Accumulibacter sp.: one gene and its partner. The protein of the gene in region 1 interacts with the protein of each later gene in a pairwise test. Links are inferred from orthologs where the notes say so. Each region holds a gene or a part of one and is shown in the gene's direction. Other genes may lie near its edges. The genes, in order: trkA and ptsN.

Evidence for each region.
Region 2: the proteins of trkA (region 1) and ptsN interact in binary tests that used the Escherichia coli proteins (3 or more experiments, as listed by UniProt). The link is inferred for Accumulibacter sp. from one-to-one orthologs.

Annotation. Positions count from the first base shown.
Region 1 is NZ_JAZKUG010000001.1:1,231,460-1,247,609, forward strand. What follows is about bases 7,954-10,895. They hold trkA (Trk system potassium transporter TrkA), read left to right. Parts: upstream 7,954-8,680; coding sequence 8,681-10,111; downstream 10,112-10,895. Other genes in these bases: V5B60_RS05400 (sigma-54-dependent transcriptional regulator), read left to right, coding at 7,954-8,636; V5B60_RS05410 (TrkH family potassium uptake protein), read left to right, coding at 10,121-10,895. Also shown: V5B60_RS05365 (LysM peptidoglycan-binding domain-containing protein), read right to left, coding at 1-545; def (peptide deformylase), read left to right, coding at 727-1,230; fmt (methionyl-tRNA formyltransferase), read left to right, coding at 1,227-2,153; V5B60_RS05380 (S1/P1 nuclease), read right to left, coding at 2,198-3,193; 16S rRNA (cytosine(967)-C(5))-methyltransferase RsmB, read left to right, coding at 3,271-4,620; V5B60_RS05390 (DUF4390 domain-containing protein), read left to right, coding at 4,595-5,221; V5B60_RS05395 (sensor histidine kinase), read left to right, coding at 5,218-7,371; more of V5B60_RS05400, read left to right, coding at 7,374-7,953; more of V5B60_RS05410, read left to right, coding at 10,896-11,575; hemE (uroporphyrinogen decarboxylase), read left to right, coding at 11,636-12,730; V5B60_RS05420 (primosomal protein N'), read left to right, coding at 13,031-15,061; V5B60_RS05425 (Ppx/GppA phosphatase family protein), read left to right, coding at 15,350-16,150. UniProt on the Escherichia coli protein: Part of the constitutive potassium transport systems TrkG and TrkH. May regulate the transport activity of TrkG and TrkH systems. Binds to NAD(+) and NADH.
Region 2 is NZ_JAZKUG010000001.1:1,837,617-1,845,432, reverse strand. The notes cover bases 4,829-7,816. They hold ptsN (PTS IIA-like nitrogen regulatory protein PtsN), read left to right. Parts: upstream 4,829-6,090; coding sequence 6,091-6,543; downstream 6,544-7,816. Other genes in these bases: V5B60_RS07890 (PsiF family protein), read left to right, coding at 7,562-7,816; hprK (HPr(Ser) kinase/phosphatase), read left to right, coding at 6,540-7,484; hpf (ribosome hibernation-promoting factor, HPF/YfiA family), read left to right, coding at 5,671-5,997; V5B60_RS07910 (RNA polymerase factor sigma-54), read left to right, coding at 4,829-5,654. Outside these bases: V5B60_RS07930 (type IV pilus assembly protein FimV), read left to right, coding at 1-1,777; recombinase RecA, read left to right, coding at 1,932-2,951; recombination regulator RecX, read left to right, coding at 2,962-3,408; lptB (LPS export ABC transporter ATP-binding protein), read left to right, coding at 3,420-4,145; more of V5B60_RS07910, read left to right, coding at 4,227-4,828. UniProt on the Escherichia coli protein: Seems to have a role in regulating nitrogen assimilation.

The DNA of each region.
Region 1 (16,150 bases):
CTTTCCGGATCGACCAGGGGCTTGCCTTGGCGGTAGATTTGCCATCCGCGCTGGCCGGGATCAGCATCGGCGACATAGGCCCTATCGCCGCGGCCGAGGAAGAGGCGATCGGGCGGCAGGGCGACGATGCGTGCAGCGTTCGCGAGTCCGTCCTTGTCGACGATCAGCGGCTCGGAAAGGAAAGGGCGGATCTCGTTCGGCGGAATCGGCGGTACGCCCGGGTCGATCCCCTCGGCGTAAATCTGGGGCAGCAGCTTGGCACTCTGCAGCCGCAGCCATGGTGTGCCGTCGGCGTGGCGTTCGAGGACGATGACGTCTCCCGGGTAGATGCGGTGCGGATTGCGGATCTCGGATCGGTTCATGCGCCAGATCAGCGGCCATTCCCACGGGTTCTTGAGGAACTTGCCGGCGATTCCCCAGAGCGTGTCTCCAGGGACGACGATATGTCTTTCGGGAGCACCGCTGGCCAGCTCGAGGCCTTGACCGGCGGCGCCGGACATTCCGCCAAGCGTGGCCAGGATGAAGGCGAACAGGAAGCGGATCATCGTGTTATCCTCGTACGTGTAGCCGCACTCTCGGGGGAACTCAGGGTCACTGCTCCTGTCGGAGCGTAGCGATTGGGCAGCCCGGCCGCCAAGCTTCCGGTGCGTGCGATACACGGACGCCGGCATTGTCGAGACACTGCCTTAAATTCTGCACGTAGTTACTTATTCGATCAAGTTTTTTATGTCTTTGCTGCCGATACTTCGTTTCCCCGACCCACGTCTGAAAAAGGTTGCCGCGCCGGTGGTGGCCATCGATGACGGCATACGCCGGCTGGCGCGCGACATGGCCGAGACAATGTACGAGGCGCCGGGGATCGGTCTGGCGGCGACACAGGTCGACGTGCACCTGCGTTTGATTGTCGTCGATGCATCCGAAACCCGCGACCAGTTGCTCGTGCTCATCAATCCGGAAGTCCAGGCGCAGGATGGATCTCAGAAGTGCGAGGAGGGCTGTCTGTCGGTACCGGGCATCTACGAACGGGTCGAAAGGGCCGAGCATGTGGTGGTGCGCTATCGTGACCTCGACGGGCGGGAACAGATCGTCGAGGCCAGCGGCTTGCTGGCGGTCTGCCTGCAGCATGAAATCGACCACCTCCAGGGGCGGGTATTCGTCGAGCACTTGTCACAACTGAAGCAGTTGCGCATCCGTAGCAAGCTGGCCAAGCAGGCACGGATCACTGCATGAGGCTGGGCTTCGCCGGGACGCCCGAGTTCGCAGCCGTTGCCCTGCGGGCCGTGCTGGCAGCCGGCCACGCGGTCGAGCTGGTGCTGACGCAGCCCGATCGTGCCGCAGGCCGTGGTCTGGCCCAGCGTCCGTCGCCGGTGAAGCGGTTGGCCCAAGTCGCGGGACTCAGGCTCCTGCAACCACCGACACTGCGTGACGCGGTCGTCCAGCAAGAGATTCGTTGCCGCGAGTTGGAGGTCCTGGTCGTCGCCGCTTACGGTCTGATCCTGCCGCAGGCCATTCTCGACCTGCCGCTGCGGGGCTGCATCAACATCCACGCCTCGCTGCTGCCACGCTGGCGGGGCGCGGCACCGATCCAGCGCGCCATTCTGGCGGGAGATCGGGAGACCGGCATCAGCATCATGCAGATGGACGCCGGGCTGGACAGCGGTCCGGTGTTGTTGTCGGCGGTGCAGGACATTCGTGACGATGACACCGCCGCTTCGCTACACGACCGGCTGGCCGAGATGGGTGCCGGCCTCGTGCTCGAGGTGCTCGATCGACTGCCGTTCGCCGGCTGCGAGCAGCCGGCGGAAGGGATTACTTACGCTGCCAAGATCGACAAGGCTGAGACTGTGCTCGACTGGCGCCAGCCTGCCGCGCAGCTCGCACGGCAGGTGCGAGCGTTCAATCCGCTGCCGGTGGCCCGTTGCATGCTGGGGGGCAACGTGCTCAAGGTCTGGGCGGCAACTCCGCTGGCTGCGAGCGGCTCTCCCGGCCTGATCCTCGCAGCTGGCCGGGACGGCCTGCTGATTGCCTGTGGAGAAGGAGCCCTGCGCATCGAAGAAGTGCAGCAGGCAGGGGGTCGGCGCATGTCGGCAGCAGATTTCCTCAACGGCACAGCGGTGCGGGTTGGCTCCCGCTGCACCTTGGTGGCGCCCTGAAGTGGCCTGTTGGCGCCTCGATAAAGGGCGCTGCCGGTTGGTCTTCAGTCTCCGCTGACGCATGTTCCACGTGAAACACCACGCATGTCCGGCTGCCTGGATGCCTTTCCGCTGGGAGCCTCGCGGCTTGCCAGCACGGTACGCAACAGATCGGCGAGTCGGTAGCCGGCCTCGCTGACGCGGCGATTGGCGATCTCCACCGCCTGCCGGTGAAAGTCGTGACCGATCGTCGGTACCTCTTGGCCACTTGGCGGGTACGCATGGTCACGCGCGAGGCGCCAGCTCTCGTCGATCAACCGCGCCGCCTCCGTTTCCCTTGGCGGTGGCGCATGGCGGCTCGTGAGGCTGCTGACCGCGGCTGCCAGACGGCTGTCGCGCAGCCACGGCGGGCCTGGCAGATCGTCCCAGTAGCGGTGCAGTGTCGTCTCGGGGTGGCGCGTGTTGAACGGATTGACGATGCGGACCGTGTTGCCGCCCTGATCACTTCTGCCGTCAGGCAAGTAGCGACTGGCAGCGTGCAACGGCTGATGCGCGTCTCCGACCAGGTGAATCAGCCAAGGCAAAGCGTAGGCACGCTCCGCCGGACTGGCGTGAGGGTTGCCGACCACCCGGGCCAGCCTCTCGATCTGCCGTTCGATGTCACCCGCTGGCGCCTTGCGGACTGTTGCGCCCTCGAGAGGCCGGTCGACGTAATGCCAGTCGAGCCGTCGCTCCATGTCCGGGAAGCCAGGCAACGTCGGCGTCGGTTCCTCGTTACCGGCGGTATAGAAGCGCTGGTCGCGGCGGATGTCGTCGGGCCAGGTAGAAGCTTCGACAAAAGCGCTTCGGCCAGGATCACCGTCCTTGCTGCGTGCCAGCCAGCGGCCGAAATCGGGATGCCCGCGAAGGATCGTCGTCACCGCGGCCTGGCAGGCGTGGTCGAGCTTCTCCCAGGCAATCATGGCGCTGATGCGATGGCCAGCGGCGTTCCACGCCGCTGCTGTCGGCGCGAGGCCGAGCAGCAGGAGCAGCAGGATGGCTTTGCCTGACGTTCGCAGCATGCATGCATTATCGGCCCTCGGTGCCCGGCTCGCCAGTTGCCGGCATCGTGCTAAACTCGCCGCACTCTTGAACGCCGATGAAAACCCAGCGCTTGCCCTCACCAACAGCCGCCCCGTCGCCGCGCGCCCAGCGGGTTCGCGGTGGGGCATCGGCCAGCCAGCCCAGTCGGCTGCCACCCGATTCGCTGGCCTTCAGCCTGCTGCTGGCGGCACGTGTCCTGGCTGCCGTGCGCGTTGGACGGAGTTTGACGCAAGCTCTGGCGCCGCTGGCCAGTGAGCCTGCTTCTGCCCGCGCCGAGGCGCAGGATGCCGCTTACGCGACGCTGCGGCGCTACGGCTGCGGCGAGTTCCTCCTGCGCCGCCTGCTCGCCAAGGCGTTGCCGCATCCGGAGACCGAGGCACTTCTGCTGGCCGCGCTGTATCGCCTCCAGTCGCGACCGGAGAGCGCCTACGTGGTGGTGGACCAAGCGGTGACGGCGGCTGGCGAACTGGCGGAAGGCGCCTTCAAGGGACTGGTCAACGCGGTCTTGCGCAACTACCTGCGCCAGCGAGAGGACCTCGAGCGCGCGATGCTCGACGACGAGGAGGCGAGACATCAGCACCCGGCGTGGTGGTTGAAGCGGCTTCGCCGCGGATACCCAGACTGCTGGCAGCGGATCGTCGCTTTCGCCAACCGGCCGCCGCCGATGACACTGCGCGTCAATCGGCGGCGCTGTTGCGTCGCGGAGTACGCGGCGAGGCTGAATGCCGCCGGCCTCACCGCGCGGCCCATCGGCCCGGCTGGCTTGTTGCTGGCCGACGCGGTTGCCGTGGACGCGTTACCCGGTTTTGCCGATGGCCTGGTGTCGATCCAGGATGCGGGGGCGCAGCGTGCCGCCGAGTTGCTGGCGCCACAGGCGGGCCAACGCGTTCTCGACGCATGCGCGGCTCCGGGAGGCAAGACCTGCCACCTTCTCGAACTGGCCGACGTCGAGTTGCTGGCGCTCGACGTCCAGGAAAGCAGGGTGCGAAGGATCAGAGACAACCTGCATCGCCTGCGCCTGCCCGCGACGGTGGTACTGGCGGACTGCCGGCGGAGTCCGGATTGGTGGGACGGACGAACCTTCGACCTCATACTCGCCGATGTGCCCTGTTCGTCTTCCGGTGTCGTGCGACGGCACCCGGACATCAAGTACCTGCGCCGCCAGAGCGACATCAGGCAGTTCGTTCACCTGCAGCGGGAAATCCTCGATGGCCTGTGGCCCTTGCTCAAGGCGGGCGGAAAGATGCTCTATGCGACCTGCTCGCTGTTTGAGGAGGAGAATGCGGCGCAGATCGACGCTTTTCTCTTTCGCCAGGCCGCTGCCAGGTGCCTGACCGAGGAACGCTTGCTGCCCCGGGAAGAACATGACGGATTCTATTATGCGCTACTGGAGAAGGCTGCTTAACGCCTGGCTTTGCGGCCTGCTGCTGTTCGGGTCTTCCACCATCCTGGCTTCCGACATCAGTGTCCGCAACCCCGTTCTTTCGCCCAGCGACGAAGGCTACCTGCTGTCGGCTGACTTCAACATCAATCTGAATGCCCGCCTCGACGACGCCATAGCACGCGGGGTCACACTGTACTTCGTCGTCGACTTCGAACTGACACGGGCGCGTTGGTACTGGCTCGACGAACAGGTGATCAGTCGCAGCCAGACCTTTCAGCTTTCCTACCACGCCCTCACCCGCCAGTACCGCCTTTCGAGCGGCGCCCTGCATCAGAGCTTCACTTCGCTCGATGACGCACAGCGGATCCTGTCACGCCTGCGCAACTGGCTTGTTCTCGAGCGCGGTGCCTTAAGATTTGGGGAGAGCTACCAGGCCGCCGTCCGCATGCGCCTCGACTTGAGCCAGATGCCGAAGACCTTTCAGGTCAACGCCCTTGCCAACCGCGACTGGAATCTGTCGTCGGAGTGGGCGCGATGGATTTTCACCCCGTCGGAACTCGTCGTACCGGTGGTGCCCTCGGCAGTGCCCGTACCCGCCGCCGCCGTTTCCGACAGCAGATGAAGAGCCTGATCGTCGCCGCCGCCTCCTTTGGCGGCATCCTGCTGTTTCTCCTTGCTTCGGCGAGCGCCAATACGGCGCTGTTCGCCAGCCACTATCCGTGGTTGCTCGGCCTCAACGCCATCGTCGCGCTTTCGCTCCTGGCACTGATCGCCTGGCAGTTGCACGCCCTCTGGCGGGAGCACCGGGCGCATGTCTTCGGTTCGCGTCTCAAGTTGCGCCTGATGATCATGTTCGGGCTGATGGCGGTGTTGCCCGGTGTCCTGATCTATGCCGTTTCGGTTCAGTTCGTGACCAAGAGCATCGAGACCTGGTTCGATGTCCGCGTCGAGAAGGCGCTCGAGGCCGGTCTCAACCTCGGACGCAGCGCGCTGGATTCGCTGCTCGAGGATCTGGCGGTGAAGGCACAGATCATGGCGCTCGAACTGGCCGATCGTTCGGAAACGCAACGGCGGCTCGATCTGAATCGGCTGCGTGAGCAGCACGGGGTGCAGTCGGCAGCGCTGTTCTCGACCAGCGGCGAACTGCTGGCGACGGCGACGGGCGATCTGGCGACGCTGCTGCCGTCGCAGCCGGCCGACGAGCAACTCCGCCTGGCCCGCCAGGAGCGCCGATATGCCGTCATCGAGGGCAGCGGTGAGAAGGATCTGACGCTGCGCGTCCTGGTCGCCGTCATGCCGGCTGGCCTCGCGGGCGAGACCCGCTTGCTGCAACTCATCGACCCGGTCCCAAGTGCCTTGGCGCTCAACGCCGACCGGGTGCAGACGGTGTACGCGGACTATCAGGAGCTGTCGCTGGGTCGCGAGGGCCTGACCCGCATCTATGCCATGACCCTGACGTTGACGGTGCTGCTGGCACTGTTCACGGCCATCGCCCTGGCCTTCGTTCTTGCCCGTCGCCTGTCGGCGCCGCTGTCCATTCTCGCCGAGGGAACGCAGGCCGTGGCCGCCGGCGACTACACGCCCCGTCAGGCGGTCTACAGTCGCGACGAACTCGGCGTTCTGACCCGCTCTTTCAAACAGATGACCAGCCAGCTCGACGAGGCGCGGCGCGACAGCGAGCGCCACCGCAGCGAACTGGAAGCGGCTCGCGCCTACCTCGAATCGATCCTCGCCAACCTCTCGGCCGGTGTCTTGGTCTTCGACCGGCGCTTGGTCCTGCGAACCGTCAACCAGGGTGCGTCGACCATCCTGTCTGACGATTTCGACGGCTTGCTGGGTCAGCCGGCCGATCTCTGGGTGCGCCAGCAGTTGCTCGGGAAGGCGATCGACCGCGCCTTCGTCCACCACGAGCGTCGCGAATGGCAGGAAGAGATCGAACTCGATCACGCCGGTGGCCTGCCGCAGATTCTGCTCCTGCGTGGCACCGAACTGCCCGCCGAGTCACACGGAGGCTATGTCGTCGTGTTCGACGACGTCACGCGACTGATCGCCGCGCAGCGCAGCGCGGCCTGGGGCGAGGTGGCGCGCCGTTTGGCGCACGAGATCAAGAACCCGCTGACGCCGATCCAGCTCTCCGCCGAGCGCTTGCAGATGAAGCTTGCCGATCACCTGAGTGGCGCTGACGCCGAGATGCTCGACCGGGCGACGCGAACGATCATCACCCAGGTGCAGGCGATGAAGCGCATGGTCAACGATTTCAGCGACTACGCGCGTTTGCCGGCACCCGACCTGGCGGCGGTCGACCTGAATGCGCTGATCGCCGAGGTACTCGGCCTTTACGAGACCTCCGGCGTGCACATCAAGCGCAAGCTCAACCTCAGGTTGCCGCTGGTTCTCGGCGACGCCACCCAGTTGCGACAGATCATCCACAATCTCCTGCGCAACGCCGAAGAGGCCCAGGAGGGGGCCGCTGCGCCATGTGTCGTCATCGTCACCCGCTGCGCAGAGAACATGGCCGAGCTGGTGGTGAAGGACCATGGGCCCGGGTTTCCGCCCGAGATCATCGCCCGCGTCTTCGAGCCCTACGTCACGACCAAGGCGCGTGGTACCGGACTCGGCTTGGCGATCGTCAAGAAGATCGTCGATGAGCATCATGGGCGCATCAGCATCAACAACCGTCAGCCGGTCGGCGCAGAGGTCAGCATCAGCCTGCCACTAGCGCCGCAAGCGGACTCCGACAGCCATTTCAAGAAGACTCTTTCCGGGACCTGAGCATGGCGCAAGTACTGATCGTCGATGACGAAATGGGCATTCGAGAACTCCTGTCGGAGATCCTGGCCGACGAAGGCCACTCGGTATGGCTGGCGGAGAATGCCGCGGCAGCGCGCAGGCTGCGTGCCGAAAGAAGACCGGATCTCGTCCTGCTCGACATCTGGATGCCGGACACCGATGGCATCTCGCTGCTCAAGGAGTGGTCGGCGGGCGGACTGTTGACGATGCCCGTGGTGATGATGTCGGGGCACGGCACGATCGATTCGGCGGTCGAGGCGACGCGCATCGGCGCAGCCGATTTCCTCGAGAAGCCGATCGCGCTGCAGAAGCTGCTGCTCACCGTCAAGAAGGCGCTCAAACATGAGACTTTGCAGGTCAAGAAGCCGCTGACTCTCGATGCCTTTGCCCACTCCCCGCTGTTGAAGGATCTCAAGCGCCGTCTGGAGCAGGCAGCGGCGAAGACGTCCGTACTGCTGTTGAAGAGCACCTCGGGTGCGATTGCCGAGATCTGCGCCCGCACACTGCAGACGCCGCTGACCCCCTGGCTCGACCTGTCGACCGCGAGTTCGGCACTGACGCAGGAGATGCTGCAGAAAGCCAGCGGCGGCGTCGTCTTCATCGCCGATCTGGCGCATCTCGGCAAGCTGCAGCAGATGAGCCTGGCCTTCGCCCTGGAGCGGCTCGAGCGTCTCAACCTGCAACTGGTGGCGGCTTCCAGCCGGCCGCTGGCAACCCTCGTCGAGTCAGGCTGGGATGCGGCGCTGGTGAGCCGGCTGGGCGAAGTGTGGGTGGCTCTACCGCAGATCTCGGGTCACGCCGATGATGTGCCGGAGATCGCCTCGCTGCTGCTGGCGCATCTGGCGGAGCGTGGCGAAGTGCCCTTGCGGCGTTTTTCCAGCGGCGCGCAGAACGCCCTCCGCATGCACCGCTGGCACGGCGAGTGGGCGGAACTGCTTGGCACGGTGCGCAACCTCGCCCTCTCCGCGCTCGAGGAGGAGATCAGCAGCGAAGACGTGACCCGTATCCTGCAGACCGAGGTGGTCGAGAACGGCGTGACGCAGGCCTTGCCGGCGGCCTTTTTCGACCAGCCGTTGCGCGAGGCGCGGGAGGCCTTCGAGAAGATGTACTTCGAGTACCATTTGACTGGCGAACGCGGTAGCATGACGCGTTTGGCGGAGAAGACCGGTCTCGAACGGACGCACCTCTATCGCAAGTTGAAGCAGCTTGGCCTGAACATCGGCCGGCGTGGCGACGAACGCGACTGAGGCGGGACCACCGGTTTCCTGCATGTCGGGGCAGAGGAGGGGCAGTGCGCATCGTGATCCTGGGTGCTGGGCAGGTAGGGGCCAGCGTTGCCGAGAGTTTGGCTTCCGAGAACAACGACATCACCATGGTCGACAGCGACCAGGACCGCCTCGCCTACCTGCAGGACCGCCTCGACATCCAGACGGTACATGGCAACGCGGCGCATCCTTCCGTTCTGGCGAGCGCCGGTGTGGACGACGCCGACCTGCTGATCGCCGTCACCCAGAGCGACCAGACCAATCTCGTCGCCTGCAAGGTGGCGCACAGTGTCTTCAACGTACCCTCGCGAATCGCCCGCCTGCGAGCCGCCGACTTCGTCGACAGCGAAAAGCTGCTGGCGCCCGAGAACTTCGCCGTCGATTACGCACTGGTACCGGAGAAGGTGATCACCGAATACATCGCGCGCCTGGTGGACTTTCCGGAAGCGCTGCAGGTGCTCAGTTTTGCCGGTGGTTCGGTGGTCCTGGTGGGCGTCCGGGCCTACGCGGGTGGCCTCCTTGTCGGCAGCCCGATCAAGGAGATGCGTGGCCACCTGCCGCCCGAGATCGATGGTCGCATCGCTGCCATCTACCGCCGCGACGGCGCCATCACGCCGAGCGGCGAAACGGTGGTCGAGGACGGCGATGAGGTCTTCCTGCTGGCCGCCGAGGAGCACATCCGGGCCGTGATGCGCGAGCTGCGCCGCTCGGTCGAACCGGTGCAACGGGTGATGATCGCCGGCGGTGGCAACATCGGGCTGCGCGTCGCGGAGGCGCTGCAGGCGCGTTGCCAGGTCAAGGTGATCGAGGTGGATCGACGGCGTGCCGAACACGTCGCCGGTGCGCTGAAATCGGCCCTGGTGCTCAGCGGCGATGCCACCGACGAGGAGTTGCTGCAGCAGGAGGCGATCGACGCGATGGACCTCTTCCTTGCACTGACCAACGACGACGAAGACAACATCATGGCCGCCTCACTGGCCAAGCGGATGGGCTGCGCCCGCGTCCTGGCGCTGATCAATCGCCGGGCCTACGCCGAACTGGTCCAGGGCGGCCCGATCGACATTGCCATCTCGCCGGCGCAGGTGTCGATCGGTTCGTTGCTGACCTATGTCCGGCATGGCGACGTGGCGCAGGTGCACAGCTTGCGACGGGGCGCCGCCGAGGCGCTCGAGGTGGTCGCACACGGCGATCGCAAGACGTCGAAGGTCGTCGGCCGGCGAGTTGACGAGTTGCCGCAGATTCATGGGGCCTTCATCGCGGCCATCGTCCGCGATCTCGACCGCCACCGCGACGTCGGCTACCTCGGGCTGGCGAAGAAGAAGCAGAAGGGCCGCGTGCTGATCGCGCACAAGGACGTGGTCGTCGAGACCGATGACCACGTGATCGTCTTCTGCCTGGACAAGAAGGTGGTCAGGCAGGTCGAGAAGCTCTTCTCCGTCGGCTTCCACTTCTTCTGAGAACGCGCCATGCAACGCTATTACCCGGTGGTGCGGGTGCTTTCGCTGGTCATCCTGATGTTCGGCATGACGATGCTGGTGCCGTTGCTGCTTTCATGGCTCATGCACGATGGCGCCGAGAGCGCTTTCGACGAGGCGGTCGTTCTCACCGTCGCCACCGGTCTCGGCCTGTGGTGGGCGACGCGCCGCGAGACACGCGACCTGACCATTCGCGACGGTTTCCTGATGGTCGCCCTGGTGTGGACCGTCCTGCCCGTTTATGCGGCGCTACCGCTGGTCCTGCAACTCAACCTCAGCTTCACTGATGCCTATTTCGAGGCGGTTTCGGGTCTGACGACCACCGGTGCGACGGTTGTCGTCGGTCTGGATGAGCTGCCGGTGTCGATCAACTTCTGGCGTACCCAGCTCGTCTGGCTGGGCGGCATGGGCTTGATCGTACTCGCCGTCGCCATCCTGCCGCTGCTGGGAATCGGTGGCCGGCAGATGTTCAAGGCCGAGACCCCCGGCCCGATGAAGGATTCGAAGATGACCCCGCGCATGGCGGAGACGGCGAAGGGGCTGTGGCTCGTCTATGTACTGATCTCGATCGCCTGTACGCTTGGCTACTACTGGGCGGGGATGTCGTGGCTCGACGCGATCATGCACATGTTCGCGACCATGGGCCTGGGTGGCTTCTCGAGCCATGACGCCAGCTTCGGTTTTTTCGATTCACCGGCGATCGAGGCGGTCAGCATCGCCTTCATGCTGATCGCCGGCTGCAACTTCGCCACCCATTTCCTCGTCCTCTCGCAGCGCTCGTTCAGTCCGTACGCGACCGATCCCGAGGCCGGCTGGTTCCTGCTGGTGACCATCGGCAGCGTCATCGGTATCGCCGTCTTCCTCGACGTGCATGAGGTTTATCCAACCTTCCTCGAGGCGCTGCGCTTTTCGGCGTTCAATGTCGTCTCGATCGCCACCACCACCGGTTTCGCCAATACCGATTACGCGCTTTGGCCATTCTTCGCGCCGTTGTGGATGCTGTTCCTGTGCAGTTTCGCCACCAGCGCCGGTTCCACTGGTGGCGGCATCAAGATGATCCGCGCCATCGTCCTCTACAAGCAGGTGTACCGCGAACTGGCGCGGGCGATGCACCCGAGCGCCGTGCACCCGGTGAAGATCGGCAACAGCGTCGTGCCTTCGAACATCCTCTTCGCCGTGCTCGCCTTCGGCTTCATCTACATGGTGTGCATCGTCTCGATGACCTTGCTGCTGTCGTTCTCCGGTCTCGAGATCATCACCGCGCTGTCGGCGGTCATCGCCAGTATCAACAACACCGGTCCCGGCCTCGGCGAAGTCGGGCCGGCGAACAACTTTGCCGGGCTCACCGATTTCCAGACCTGGGTGTGTACGGTGGCGATGCTTCTCGGCCGTCTCGAGATCTTCACGCTGCTGGTGGTCCTGACGCCTGCCTTCTGGCGCAAGTAGCATCGGCACCGGCGGACGATTCCCTGTGTGCAAACCAATCCCCGAACCGTGGAGCAGACTGTGAGCCGACCGAGCAACGACACCCTCCTGCGCGCCCTGCGCCGGCAGCCAACCGAGCAGACGCCGGTCTGGCTGATGCGCCAAGCCGGCCGCTATCTGCCCGAATACTGCGAAACGCGGCGACGTGCCGGCAGCTTCCTGCAGTTGTGCAAGAACCCGGCGCTGGCCTGCGAAGTGACGCTGCAGCCGCTCGCGCGCTACGACCTCGATGCCGCCATCCTCTTCTCCGACATTTTGACGGTACCGGATGCGATGGGACTGGGACTCTTCTTCACCGATGGCGAGGGTCCGCGCTTCGAACGCCCGTTGCGCGAGGAATGGGCGATCCGCGACCTGACGGCACCGGACCCCTGGGACCACTTGCGCTACGTGACCGATGCCGTCGCCGAGATCAGGCGGGCATTGCACGACTCGGTGCCACTGATCGGCTTCTCGGGCAGTCCCTACACCCTCGCCTGCTATATGGTCGAAGGTGGCGCGAGCAGCGACTACCGCCACATCAAGAGCATGCTGTACGGGCGGCCCGACCTCCTGCACCGGATTCTGTCGGTGACTGCCGATGCCGTCACCTCCTACCTCAACGCGCAGATCGAATCCGGCGCGCAGGCGGTGATGATCTTCGACTCGTGGGGTGGCTCGCTTTCGGCTGCAGCCTATCAGGAGTTCTCTCTGAGCTACCTGCGGCGGATCGTCGACGGCTTGATCCGCGAACGGGCGGGTGAGCCGGTGCCGTCGATCGTGTTCACCAAGGGCGGTGGCCTGTGGCTGGAGTCGATTGTCGACAGCGGTTGTGACGCGATCGGTGTCGACTGGACCATCGACATCGGCGAAGCGCGCCGTCGTGTCGGTCAGCGTGTTGCGCTGCAAGGGAACCTCGATCCCGCTGTCCTCTTTGCGTCGCCGCAGCAGATCGTCGCCGAAGCCACGAAGGTCCTCGCCAGCTACGGTGCCGATGGTTGCGGCCACGTCTTCAATCTTGGACACGGGATATCGCAGTTCACGCCGCCGGAAAACGTCAGAGCGCTGGTTGACGCGGTGCACCAACACAGCCGCGAACTGCGCCGGTCCGGAAACGAATTGACTCGGGGGAGTTGACTTGTTCACAGAAATGTCCCATGGGCGCGACGCCGCCGCCCGGTCTGCGAATGACGCCGCCCATGTTTTATAACTAAATGATTTATAAGTGTTTTTGAATTGCTGAATTTTTGGGCAAGTACGCTGCAGCCCTTGCTGCAAGGGCCTTCGCGAGGCTTTCCGGCGTTTCGATCCACAGAGTTGTCCACAGGTTCTGGGGACGAGCGAAAACGTGTGCTAATTGAGCGTCTTACCCTTCTTTGCCAGAATTTGCGCGAGCTTGTGGTGCTAAGTGGTCCAATCGGGACACCCGTCTGAGAGATGGCCGAACGACGGACTGAGCCGTGCTTGGTGCGCGTCGCGCTCGACCTGCCACTGCGCCGCCTGTTTGACTACCGTTGCCCGGACGATCCACCGCTGACCCTTGCCGATGTCGGCTACCGGGTCCGCGTCCCGCTGGGCCAGCGGCAGAGGATCGGCATCATCGTAGCCGTCGGTGTGGACAGCGACGTCAATCCAGAGGACCTGAAGCCGGTCGGCGAAGTCCTCCGCGACCTGCGCCCGTTGCCGGATGCATGGTTCCGGTTGACCCGATTTTGTGCTTCCTATTATCACGTGCCACTCGGCCAAGTCATGCTCGCCACGCTCCCTGCCAGACTGCGGACAGTGGCGGCGGTGAGGACGCGGGTTGGGCGGCACCCCGCGCAGGTCCGCCCAGCCCTGCAGCCACCACCGCTGACGGTCGAACAGCAGGCGGTCCTCGGTGCCGTGCTGGCCGGGGGAACGGGGTTTCGTGCCTACCTGTTGCATGGCGTGACGGGCAGCGGCAAGACCGAGGTATACCTGCGCCTGATCGAGTGGGCGCTGACAGCCGGACGGCAGGCGCTGGTTCTGGTGCCGGAGATCAACCTCACCCCCCAGCTCGAAGCACGCGTCGGCGAACGCTTTCCCGCTGCCGGGATGGTCAGTCTGCACAGCGATCTTGCCGAGGCGGCGCGCAGCCGCAACTGGCGGGCGGCATGTGGTGGCGAGGCGCGCATCGTTCTCGGTACCCGGCTGGCCGTGTTCACGCCGCTGCCGGAACTCGGTCTGATCATCGTTGACGAAGAGCACGACGGCTCGTTCAAGCAACAGGATGGGGTCCGCTACTCGGCGCGTGACCTGGCGGTCTTCCGGGCCCGCGACAGCGGCGTTCCGGTCGTTCTCGGATCGGCGACGCCGTCGCTCGAGAGCTGGGCGAACGCCATTGGCAACGGCGGACGCGGGCGTTATCGCCTGCTCACGCTGCGCCAGCGGGCTGTCGAAGGTTCTCGGCTGCCGCTGGTGCGCATCATCGACACGCGGCTCGAGAAGCCGCAGGACGGGCTCACGGGCACCCTCCTGCAGGCGATCGGGCAGCGACTCCAGTGCGGTGAACAGAGCCTCGTCTTCCTGAACCGGCGCGGTTACGCGCCCGTGATGAGTTGCCCTGCCTGCGGCTGGATCTCCGGCTGCCAGCGCTGCGCGGCGCACCTCGTGCTGCATCTGGTCGACCGCCGCCTGCGCTGCCACCACTGCGGTTATCAGACCCCCTTGCCGCGGCAGTGTCCGACCTGCGGCAACCAGGACCTGCGTGCCCTCGGCCGGGGCACGCAACGTCTCGAGATGGTTCTTGCCGAACGCTTTCCGCAGGCCCGTCTGCTGCGCGTAGACCGGGACTCGGCGAGCAGTCGCAAGCAATGGACAGAACTGCTGCGGCGGATCCACGACGGCGAGGCAGACATCCTGGTTGGCACGCAGATGCTTGCCAAGGGCCATGATTTTCCGAAGCTGACGCTGGTGGGAGCGATCGCTCCCGATGCCGCGCTCTTCGCCGCTGACTGGCGAGCACCCGAACGCCTCTTTGCCCAGTTGATGCAGGTAGCCGGGCGCGCTGGCCGGGCCGAGCGCCCGGGCGAAGTGCTGCTGCAGACGCAGTTTCCAGACCATCCTCTCTATCAGGCCTTGTGCCGCCATGACTACGAGAGCTTTGCCACCGCCCAACTCACCGAGCGCCGGCAGGCCGGGTTTCCGCCCTACACGCACCAGGCGGTCTTGCGCGCAGAGGCGCCACACATGGCCGATGCCATCGCTTTCCTGGTGGCGGCGCGGGATTGCGCGGCAGTCGCCGCCGCGGCGGCACTCAGCTTCTACGATCCGGTGCCGATGCGCCTGGCACGCCGTGCGAGCATGGAGCGGGGTCAGCTTCTCGTCGAGTCGCCGTCCCGTCGTGCCCTACAGGCCTTTCTCGCCGATTGGCTGACGCAGATCGAGACGTTGCGCGCTCCGTCACGGTTGCGCTGGCACCTCGAGGTGGACCCGCTCGATCTCTGACCGTTCGCTGGTAGTCGAGCGCCACGAAGCAGGAGCGGGCCGCCAGGCGCTCGCTGACCCTCGCGCTGCTCATCTCGCCGCAACAGGCCGACGAACGCTAGAGGACATGTCGCCGACGGGCGCCGCTTGACTGCCGGCGGTGAAGGCGCCGATACTCGAGACGAATGCGGCCCGCTCCGGCTGCCTGCTCAGCCGGTGTCCGTCCTTTCTCCGTCTGTCAGCCTGAGGAGTATTCCCGTGTCTTCCGATTTCGTCGCTGCCATCGACCTCGGGTCGAACAGCTTCCACATGGTCGTCGCGCGCATCAGCGACGGCCACGTCCAGATTCTCGACCGCTTGCGCGAGATGGTGCAGCTTGCCGCCGGACTTGACGACCACAACCGCCTGTCGGCGCAGGCCCAGCAGCGGGCCCTCGACTGTCTGGCGCGCTTCGCCCAGCGTCTGCGCCACATTCCCGCGGCGCGCCTGCGCATCGTCGGCACCAACACCCTGCGCCAGGCGCGCAACAGCGCTGACTTCGTCGCCCGCGCCGAGCAGGCTCTCGGTCATCGCGTGGAGGTCGTCAGCGGCCAGGAAGAGGCGCGGTTGATCTACCTCGGCGTCGCGCACAGTGTTGGCGATCTTGCCGGACAGCGCCTGGTGATCGATATCGGCGGCGGCAGCACCGAGCTGATCATCGGCGAGGCTTTCGACCCGCTGCACCTGGCCAGCCTGCGCATGGGTTGCGTCAGCCTCAGCCGCGCCTGTTTTGGTGATGGCCGGGTGACGGCCAACCGCTTGCGCCAAGCCGAACTGCTGGTGCAACTGCATCTCGAACCCGTCCGTGAGGAATATCTCGCGCGTGGCTGGGAAATGGTGACCGGTGCCTCCGGCTCGATCAAGGCGATCCAGGAGGTGATCGTCCGCGAGGGCTGGAGTCGCGCGGGGATCACGCTTGACGCGCTGCACCGGCTGCGTGGTGCCCTGCTCGAAACATCGGACATGGCGGGACTCACCAGCCGCTGGCAACTCGAGCCAGCGCGCGCGCGCGTGTTCGCCGGTGGCTTCGTGGTCCTGCATGGATTGTGCGAAGCACTCGGCATCGAGCGG
Region 2 (7,816 bases), 600 kb from region 1 along the record:
CGGAATCGCCCCTTTTCGTGCTGTCGTGATGGCGGCCATCCTTCCGCCGCTGGTCGTCTGGTCGACAGGGACCGCGCAGGGCGCCACTCTGGGAAAGATGACCGTGCTCTCGACGCTCGGCTCGCGCTTCGAGGCGGTGGTCGAGATGGCAAGCGGTGCCAGCGATGAAAAAAGGATGCAGGCCGAGTGCTTCCGCTTGGCGCCGACGGGCGAGGGGGATCTGCCGACCCTGCGCAATGCCCGCCTGACGGTCGAGGAGAGCGCTGGCCGCCGGCACCTGCGCATCTCCTCCGAGCAGACGATCAATGAGCCGCTGTTGCAGGTCAACGTGCGGGTTGGTTGTGGTGCAGAAACTGGCCGCAACTACGTCCTGCTGATCGACCCTGCGAATCGCCGCGCGCAGCCGGCGACCCTCGCGCGGCCACAAACCCGCGAACGGCAGTTGCCCGCGTCCGCTCTGGCCCCGGTGCCGCTGGCGACACCTGCCGCCGCCGAGGGCTCGCCCGGCCGCCCGTCAGCAGCGGTCGCAACCGTCGCAACCGCGGTTGCGGGGGCCTCAGCGCCGCCGCGCGAGCCTTCTCGCCGTACGACTGCCTCCGGCAGGGCCGGCGACCGCCTCCTGCTTTCGGGCGAGGACGAGGTCGTGAAGGCCCTTCCGGGCGACGAGCATCCCTTGCGGCTGAGCACCCGCCTGTCGACCGAACTGCTCGGGAAGAGCAACGAAAGCCAGCGGGCCATGTTGCGCATCGAGTACCAGCTGCTGTCTGCCCTGCATACGCAGGCAGCACAGCAGTTGGCGATCGCGCAACAGATACGGCAGCTCGAAAGTACCCTGGAGGCTCTGCACAGGAAGAATGCGACGCAGCCGCTGCCGTTGCCAGCCGCCGTCGCAGCGGCACCGACGGGCGCGGCCAACAGTGACAGGCCGTCGCGAGCGACGCGTGAGGCGTCGCCGGTCAGATTTCCCGGCCCGCCCGCTGCGGCCGCGCGCGAAACCGACTGGTGGTTCGAAGGAAGCCTGCTTCTGGGGTTGATCGCCGCTCTCGCCTGGTTCCTGCGCCGGCGGTCGCTGGCGCCACCATTGACCGCCGCGTCGACAAACGCCGAGCAAACGCCGGACACATCGGCAGAGCAGTCGCGCTGGGAACTGCAGATCGCCGATGATGGCAGCGAGAGACAGCGGGGTGGCGCAACGGCCATTGCTGCCGAAAGCCCGCGGGCCGACGACGAAGGCCACGTGCCGACGGCTTCGTCGTCGCTGCGCGGGAGCGACGACGAAGCGACGGCCGCCCTCGAACTCGCCGAGATCATGCTCTCCTTCGGTCGCACCAAGGGCGCTCAGCACGCCCTCGAGGAATTCATCGCCCAGCAGCCGATGGCGGCCGTGACGCCGTGGCTGAAACTGCTCGAGGTCTATCGCCAAGGCAACGAGCAAGCAGCCTTCGAGTCGCTGGCCCTGAAGCTGACGAGCCTTTTCAACGTCGCCGCACCAGCCTGGCAGGCAGCCGAACAACTCAACGCGCCGATCGTGACAGCCCGTGAGTTGGCACGGATGCCGATCGAGCAGATCCTGACACGCCTGCCGACCATAGACAGGATGACGCACATCAGGCGCGAACTGCTTCGTCTCTGGGACACGCCCGGCTGCCCGGCCTATCTCGACAAGCTCTTGCGCGACAACCGGAAGGGCGAACGCAGAGGCTTTGAACTCGCCGCCGTACGCGAGCTGCTCGTTCTGACGGATATTCAGCAGGAGCGTCCGCGGCCGGCGCGCTGACAAGCCGGACGCCTGCGCCGCCGCCGACGGCAACGCACCCAACCCGCTTCCATACTGTATTTGAATACAGTATAGTGAAGATGTCGGCGGCGGTCTCTGCAGCGTCGTCGAACGTGGGATAATTCCGATCAAGCAAGAACAAGGACGGGCGACAATGGACGACAACAGGTCGAAGGCTCTGGCTGTAGCGCTGGCGCAGATCGAGAAGCAGTTTGGCAAGGGTTCGATCATGCGCATGGGGGAAGGGAGCGTGGTCAACGACATCCCAGTCGTCTCGACCGGCTCCTTGGGATTGGACATCGCCCTCGGGATCGGCGGCCTGCCGCGTGGCCGCGTGGTCGAGATCTATGGTCCGGAATCATCGGGCAAGACGACCCTGACGCTGCAGGTGATCGCGGAGATGCAGAAGATCGGCGGCACGGCTGCCTTCATCGATGCCGAACACGCACTGGATCCCGGCTATGCGCAGAAGCTCGGCGTCAAGCTCGACGAATTGCTGATATCCCAGCCCGATACAGGCGAACAGGCACTCGAGATTGCCGACATGCTGGTACGCTCGGCGAGCGTGGACGTCGTGGTGATCGATTCGGTCGCTGCCTTGGTCCCCAAGGCTGAGATCGAGGGCGACATGGGCGACTCGCTGCCCGGCCTGCAAGCACGGCTGATGAGCCAGGCGCTGCGCAAGTTGACGGCCAACATCAACCGCACCAACACGCTGGTGATCTTCATCAACCAGATCCGCATGAAGATCGGGGTCATGTTCGGCAGCCCGGAGACGACCACGGGGGGCAACGCACTGAAGTTCTACGCTTCGGTCCGCCTCGACATCCGGCGCATCGGCAGCATCAAGAAAGGAGACGAGGTAATCGGCAACGAGACCCGGGTCAAGGTGGTCAAGAACAAGGTCGCCCCACCGTTCCGCGAAGCCATCTTCGATATCCTCTATGGCGAGGGGACCTCGCGTGAAGGCGAGATCATCGAGCTCGGAGTACTGCACAAGCTGGTCGACAAGTCCGGCTCCTGGTATTCGTACAACGGCGAGAAGATCGGCCAGGGCAAGGACAACGCACGCGAATACCTGAAGGGAAAGCCGGATGTGGCGCTGGAGATCGAGAACCGGATCCGCGCTGCGGTGAAGGTTCCGTTGCCGGGAACCGGTGTCGCGATCGCCTGAGGGCCGATTGGTGCCGGACGCGCTGCGCGACCGGGCCCTGCGCCTCCTGGCGCGTCGCGAACACACTCGCCACGAGCTGCTGGTCAAGCTGGCTGCCCAGGCAGAGGATCCACAGGAGCTGTCGGCAGTGCTCGACGATCTGAGCGGCAGTGACCTGCTGTCCGACCACCGTTACGCCAGCAGCCGCGTCAGGGTGCGCGCCGAACGTTTCGGCGATGCCCGCCTGGCGCATGAACTGCGGGCCAAGGGCGTTGCCGATGAGCTGGTCAGTGCGGCCCTGGCCGTTGCGGAAGACGAGCTGTCACGAGCCCGGCGCGTCTGGCTGCGGCGCTTCGGGCAGCAGCCGGCGGCCGCTGGAGACACCGGGCGTGCACGGCAGATGCGCTTCCTGGCCAGCCGGGGATTCTCTGCCGAGACCATTCGGCGCGTCCTGCGTGCCGCTCCTGACGACGAGTGAACACTTCCAAAATGCAGAGCACCCTGTTCGCAAGCATGCTGAACAAGCGCTACAAGGCGCGCACGGTCGTCCATGACGTTTCGTTCGAGGTCGCCAGCGGCGAGGTCGTCGGTCTTCTCGGCCCGAATGGCGCGGGGAAGACAACCTGCTTCTACATGGTGGTTGGTCTCGTTGCCTGCGATGGCGGCGCGGTCCGTCTCGATGACGTCGAACTGACGCACCTGCCGATCCACAAGCGAGCCAGACTCGGCGTGTCATACCTGCCACAGGAAGCGTCCGTCTTCCGCAAGCTGACGGTCAGCGAGAACATCCGGGCCGTCCTCGAACTGCAGCAGTGGTCGCCCGTGCAGGTCGAGGAGCGTAGCGAAATCCTGCTCGAAGAGCTGCACATCAGTCATCTGCGCGCGAACCCGGCCATGTCGCTCTCGGGCGGTGAGCGAAGACGGGTCGAAATCGCCCGCGCCCTGGCCACCGAGCCACGCTTCATCCTCCTCGACGAACCATTCGCCGGCGTGGACCCGATAGCCGTCCTCGACATTCAGCGCATCATCCGCTTCCTGAAGGAGCGGGGGATCGGCGTTCTGATCACCGACCACAACGTGCGCGAGACGCTGGGGATCTGCGACCACGCCTACATCATCAACGAGGGGCGTGTCCTCGCCGCCGGTCGTCCGGACGAAATCATTTATAATGAAAACGTCCGCAAGGTGTATCTGGGCGAGCACTTCCGCCTGTAATCGCGACAGCCCTTCGGCGATGATCCGAGAACCAGACGGGCAGTCTGCCATGGCGACACGGTGGCCCACCCGGTCCCGCACATGAAACCATCCCTCACGCTCAAGCTTACGCAGCATCTTGCGCTGACCCCACAGCTGCAACAGTCGATACGACTGCTGCAGCTATCGACGGTCGAGCTGGAACACGAGCTGGAGAAGTTCCTGCAGGAAAACCCGCTGCTTGAGCGGGCGGAGGATTACCCGCAGCCGGCAGCGTTACCGACTGAGCACGCCGACACCGAGTTCCAGGACGGAGAGGCGGGCGCAGAACCGTCGCCAGCCTCGACCAGCAGCGATGAGGACGACTGGGCGGACGACCACTTCGGCAGCGCCGGCTCGGCGGGTTCCTTTGATGGCGACGAGGATGATGACACGGATTACCAGGACGTGCAGGCCGCTGCCGTCTCCCTGCGCGACCATCTCCTCTGGCAACTTGCTCTGACATCCATCTCCGCCAGGGACCGCATTCTGGTCAGCTATCTGATCGACATCCTCGACGACGATGGCTACCTGTCGCAGTCACTCGAGGAAGTCGCGCTGGCCCTGCCTGAGGATCTCGACGTCGGGCTCGACGAGCTGCAGATCGCGCTGCGGTACCTGCAGAACCTCGACCCGACCGGTGTCGGCGCACGCAGCGCCCAGGAGTGCCTGACTCTGCAACTGGCCGCAGCGCCGCCGACAATGATCAGTAGCCTGGCGCAGGAGATCGTCCTGCAACACCTCGAGCTGCTGGCCAGCCACGACTTCGTACGGCTGAAGAAACAGACGGGCGCCGATGACGAGGCGCTGCGTGCGGCCCACCTGCTGATCTGCAGCCTCAACCCGCGCCCTGGCGCTGCCTATGCCAGCACGGAAACCCGCTACATCGTTCCCGACGTGGTCGTGCGCAAGCTCAGGGGCCAGTGGTCGGCAAGCGTCAATGCCGAAGCCTTTCCGCGGCTGCGGATCAACAGCCTGTACGCCCAGATCCTTTCCCGTCAGCGGGGTTCAGGCCTGTCCGTCCAGCTGCAGGAAGCACGCTGGCTGATCAGGAACGTCCAGCAAAGGTTTGACACGATCCTGCGAGTGGCGCAGGCTATCGTCGACAGGCAACGCCAGTTCCTCGAACACGGCGAAGTCGCCATGCGGCCGCTGGTCCTGCGCGAGATCGCCGAAACGGTGGGACTGCATGAGTCGACGATTTCGCGCGTGACCACGCAAAAGTACATGGCAACGCCACGCGGAATTTTCGAGTTGAAGTACTTCTTTGGCAGTCACGTCGGCACCGAAACCGGCGGAGCCTGCTCGGCAACGGCAATCCGTGCCCTCATCAAGCAGATGATTGCCACGGAGGAACCGACGAAGCCTCTCTCGGATGGCCAGATATCCGAGGTTCTTGGCCAGCAGGGGATTGTTGTCGCACGGCGAACAATCGCAAAATACCGTGAGTCGCTCAATATCCCTCCGGTCAGTTTACGCAAGTCAATCTAGAAGAAGGAGCCACACCATGAACCTGCAAGTCAGTGGACACCACCTCGAGGTCACCCCGGCGCTGCACGAATACGTCACCGGCAAGCTCGAACGAATCACCCGCCACTTCGACAACGTGATCGACGTCAGCGTGATTCTGTCGGTGGACAAGCTGAAGCAGAAGGCAGAGGTGACTGTTCACCTGGCAGGGAAGGATGTCTATGTCGAATCGGTCGACGAAGACCTCTACGCCGCGGTCGATGGCCTGGTGGACAAGCTCGAGCGTCAAGTGCAGAAGTACAAGCAGAAACTGCAGGACCACCATCGCGGCAACAAGATCACCGATCACATTGCTGCCGAGTAACCTTCAACGCCCGGCCAGCCGGACGATCGCCAGGCGGACCGTCCGGCTGCATCCTTTCGCGTTGGCCCCCGTTCTTCTTTCAGGTCTTGTCGCATGAGCCATATCACCCAGCTACTTCCCCTCGAGAACATCATTCTCGATCTCGACGTCAGCAGCAAAAAGCGCGTTTTCGAACACGTCGGGCTGCTGTTCGAGAACTATCTCGGCATTGCCCGCAGCACCGTATTCGACAGCCTCTTCGCACGCGAGAAGCTCGGATCGACCGGGCTTGGTCAGGGTGTTGCCATCCCGCACGGGCGAATCAAGGGTCTGAAGGATGCCACGGGTGCCTTCCTTCGGTTGGCTGCTCCGGTCCCCTTCGACTCTCCCGATGGCAAGCCGGTGGCGCTGCTGTTCATCCTGCTGGTTCCCGAGGTGGCCACCGAGCAGCACTTGCAGATACTGTCCGAGCTGGCACAACATTTCTCGGATCGCAGCTGTCGAGAGGCGCTGAGCAAGGCTCCCGATGCCCAGACCATCCGACAGATCTTCGCTGCCGGGCCATGACCGCCCAGCGTCAGTTCAGTGTGATCCAGCTCTATGAGGATCATCGCGAGAAACTGAGACTGACCTGGGTAGTGGCCGTCGGTGTGGACCGACAGATCGAACTCAGGGATCAAGGCTATTTCGGCGCCGAGGTCGTGGGCCACCTGAACCTGATCCACCCGGAACGTCTGCAGGTCATCGGACGCGCCGAGAACGCATGGGGCAATCGCGTCAGTGCCGAGCGTCTGCGCAATCAGGTGCGGGAACTGATGGCTGCACGGCCACCGGCGCTGATCGTCGCCGACGATGTCGAGGTGCTGCCAGCGATCCATGATGCCTGCCAGTCGACTTCGACGCCCCTGTTCGTCAGTCCGAAGCCCTGTTCGGCGGTGATCGACCTGCTGCGCATCTATCTTTCGCGCCGGTTGGCGGGGTCGACTTCGGTGCATGGCGTGCTGATGGACGTGTTCGGCATGGGTGTACTGATCACCGGTGACTCAGGCGTCGGCAAGAGCGAGCTTGCGCTCGAACTGATCACACGCGGCCATGGTCTGGTCGCCGACGACGTCGTCGAACTCGCATGCATCGCCCCGACGACGATTGAAGGGCGATGCCCGAGCATGTTGCGTGACTATCTCGAAGTGCGCGGGCTCGGACTGCTCAACATTCGCACCATTTTCGGCGAGACCGCGTCACGGCGCAGAATGAAACTCAAGCTGATCGTGCACCTGCAGAGGCCGACCAGCCGTTCGGACGGGCCTCGCCTGCCGCTCGACGCGCAGACGCAGGACATCCTGGGTGTCGCCATACGCAAGGTGGTGATTCCGGTCGCCGCCGGACGGAACATCGCCGTCCTGCTCGAGGCTGCGGTGCGCAACAGCATTCTGCAACTGCGCGGCATCGACAGCATGAGTGACTTCATCAACCGGCAGCAGCAGGCGCTGCTTGACGGCGAACTCTAGCGATGGCCTAATCGGAACTCCCCATCAATCCGAGGAGAAATGCCGTGAAAGCCGTCTTCGCCCTTGTTGCACTCGCCATAGCCGCCGGCAGCGCGGTCGCTGTCGACGAGAAGAAGGAAGCCTCGCCCGCGCAGAAGGCGCAGCAGGAGAAAATGAAAGCGTGCAATGCCGAGGCTGGTGAGAAGGGCCTCAAGGGTGACGAGCGGAAGAGCTTCATGAGCACCTGTCTGGGTGCCAAGCCGGCGCCGGCAACGCAACAGGACAAGATGAAGCACTGCAACGCCGGAGCCGGCAGCAAGCAACTCAAGGGCGACGAACGCAAGAAGTTCATG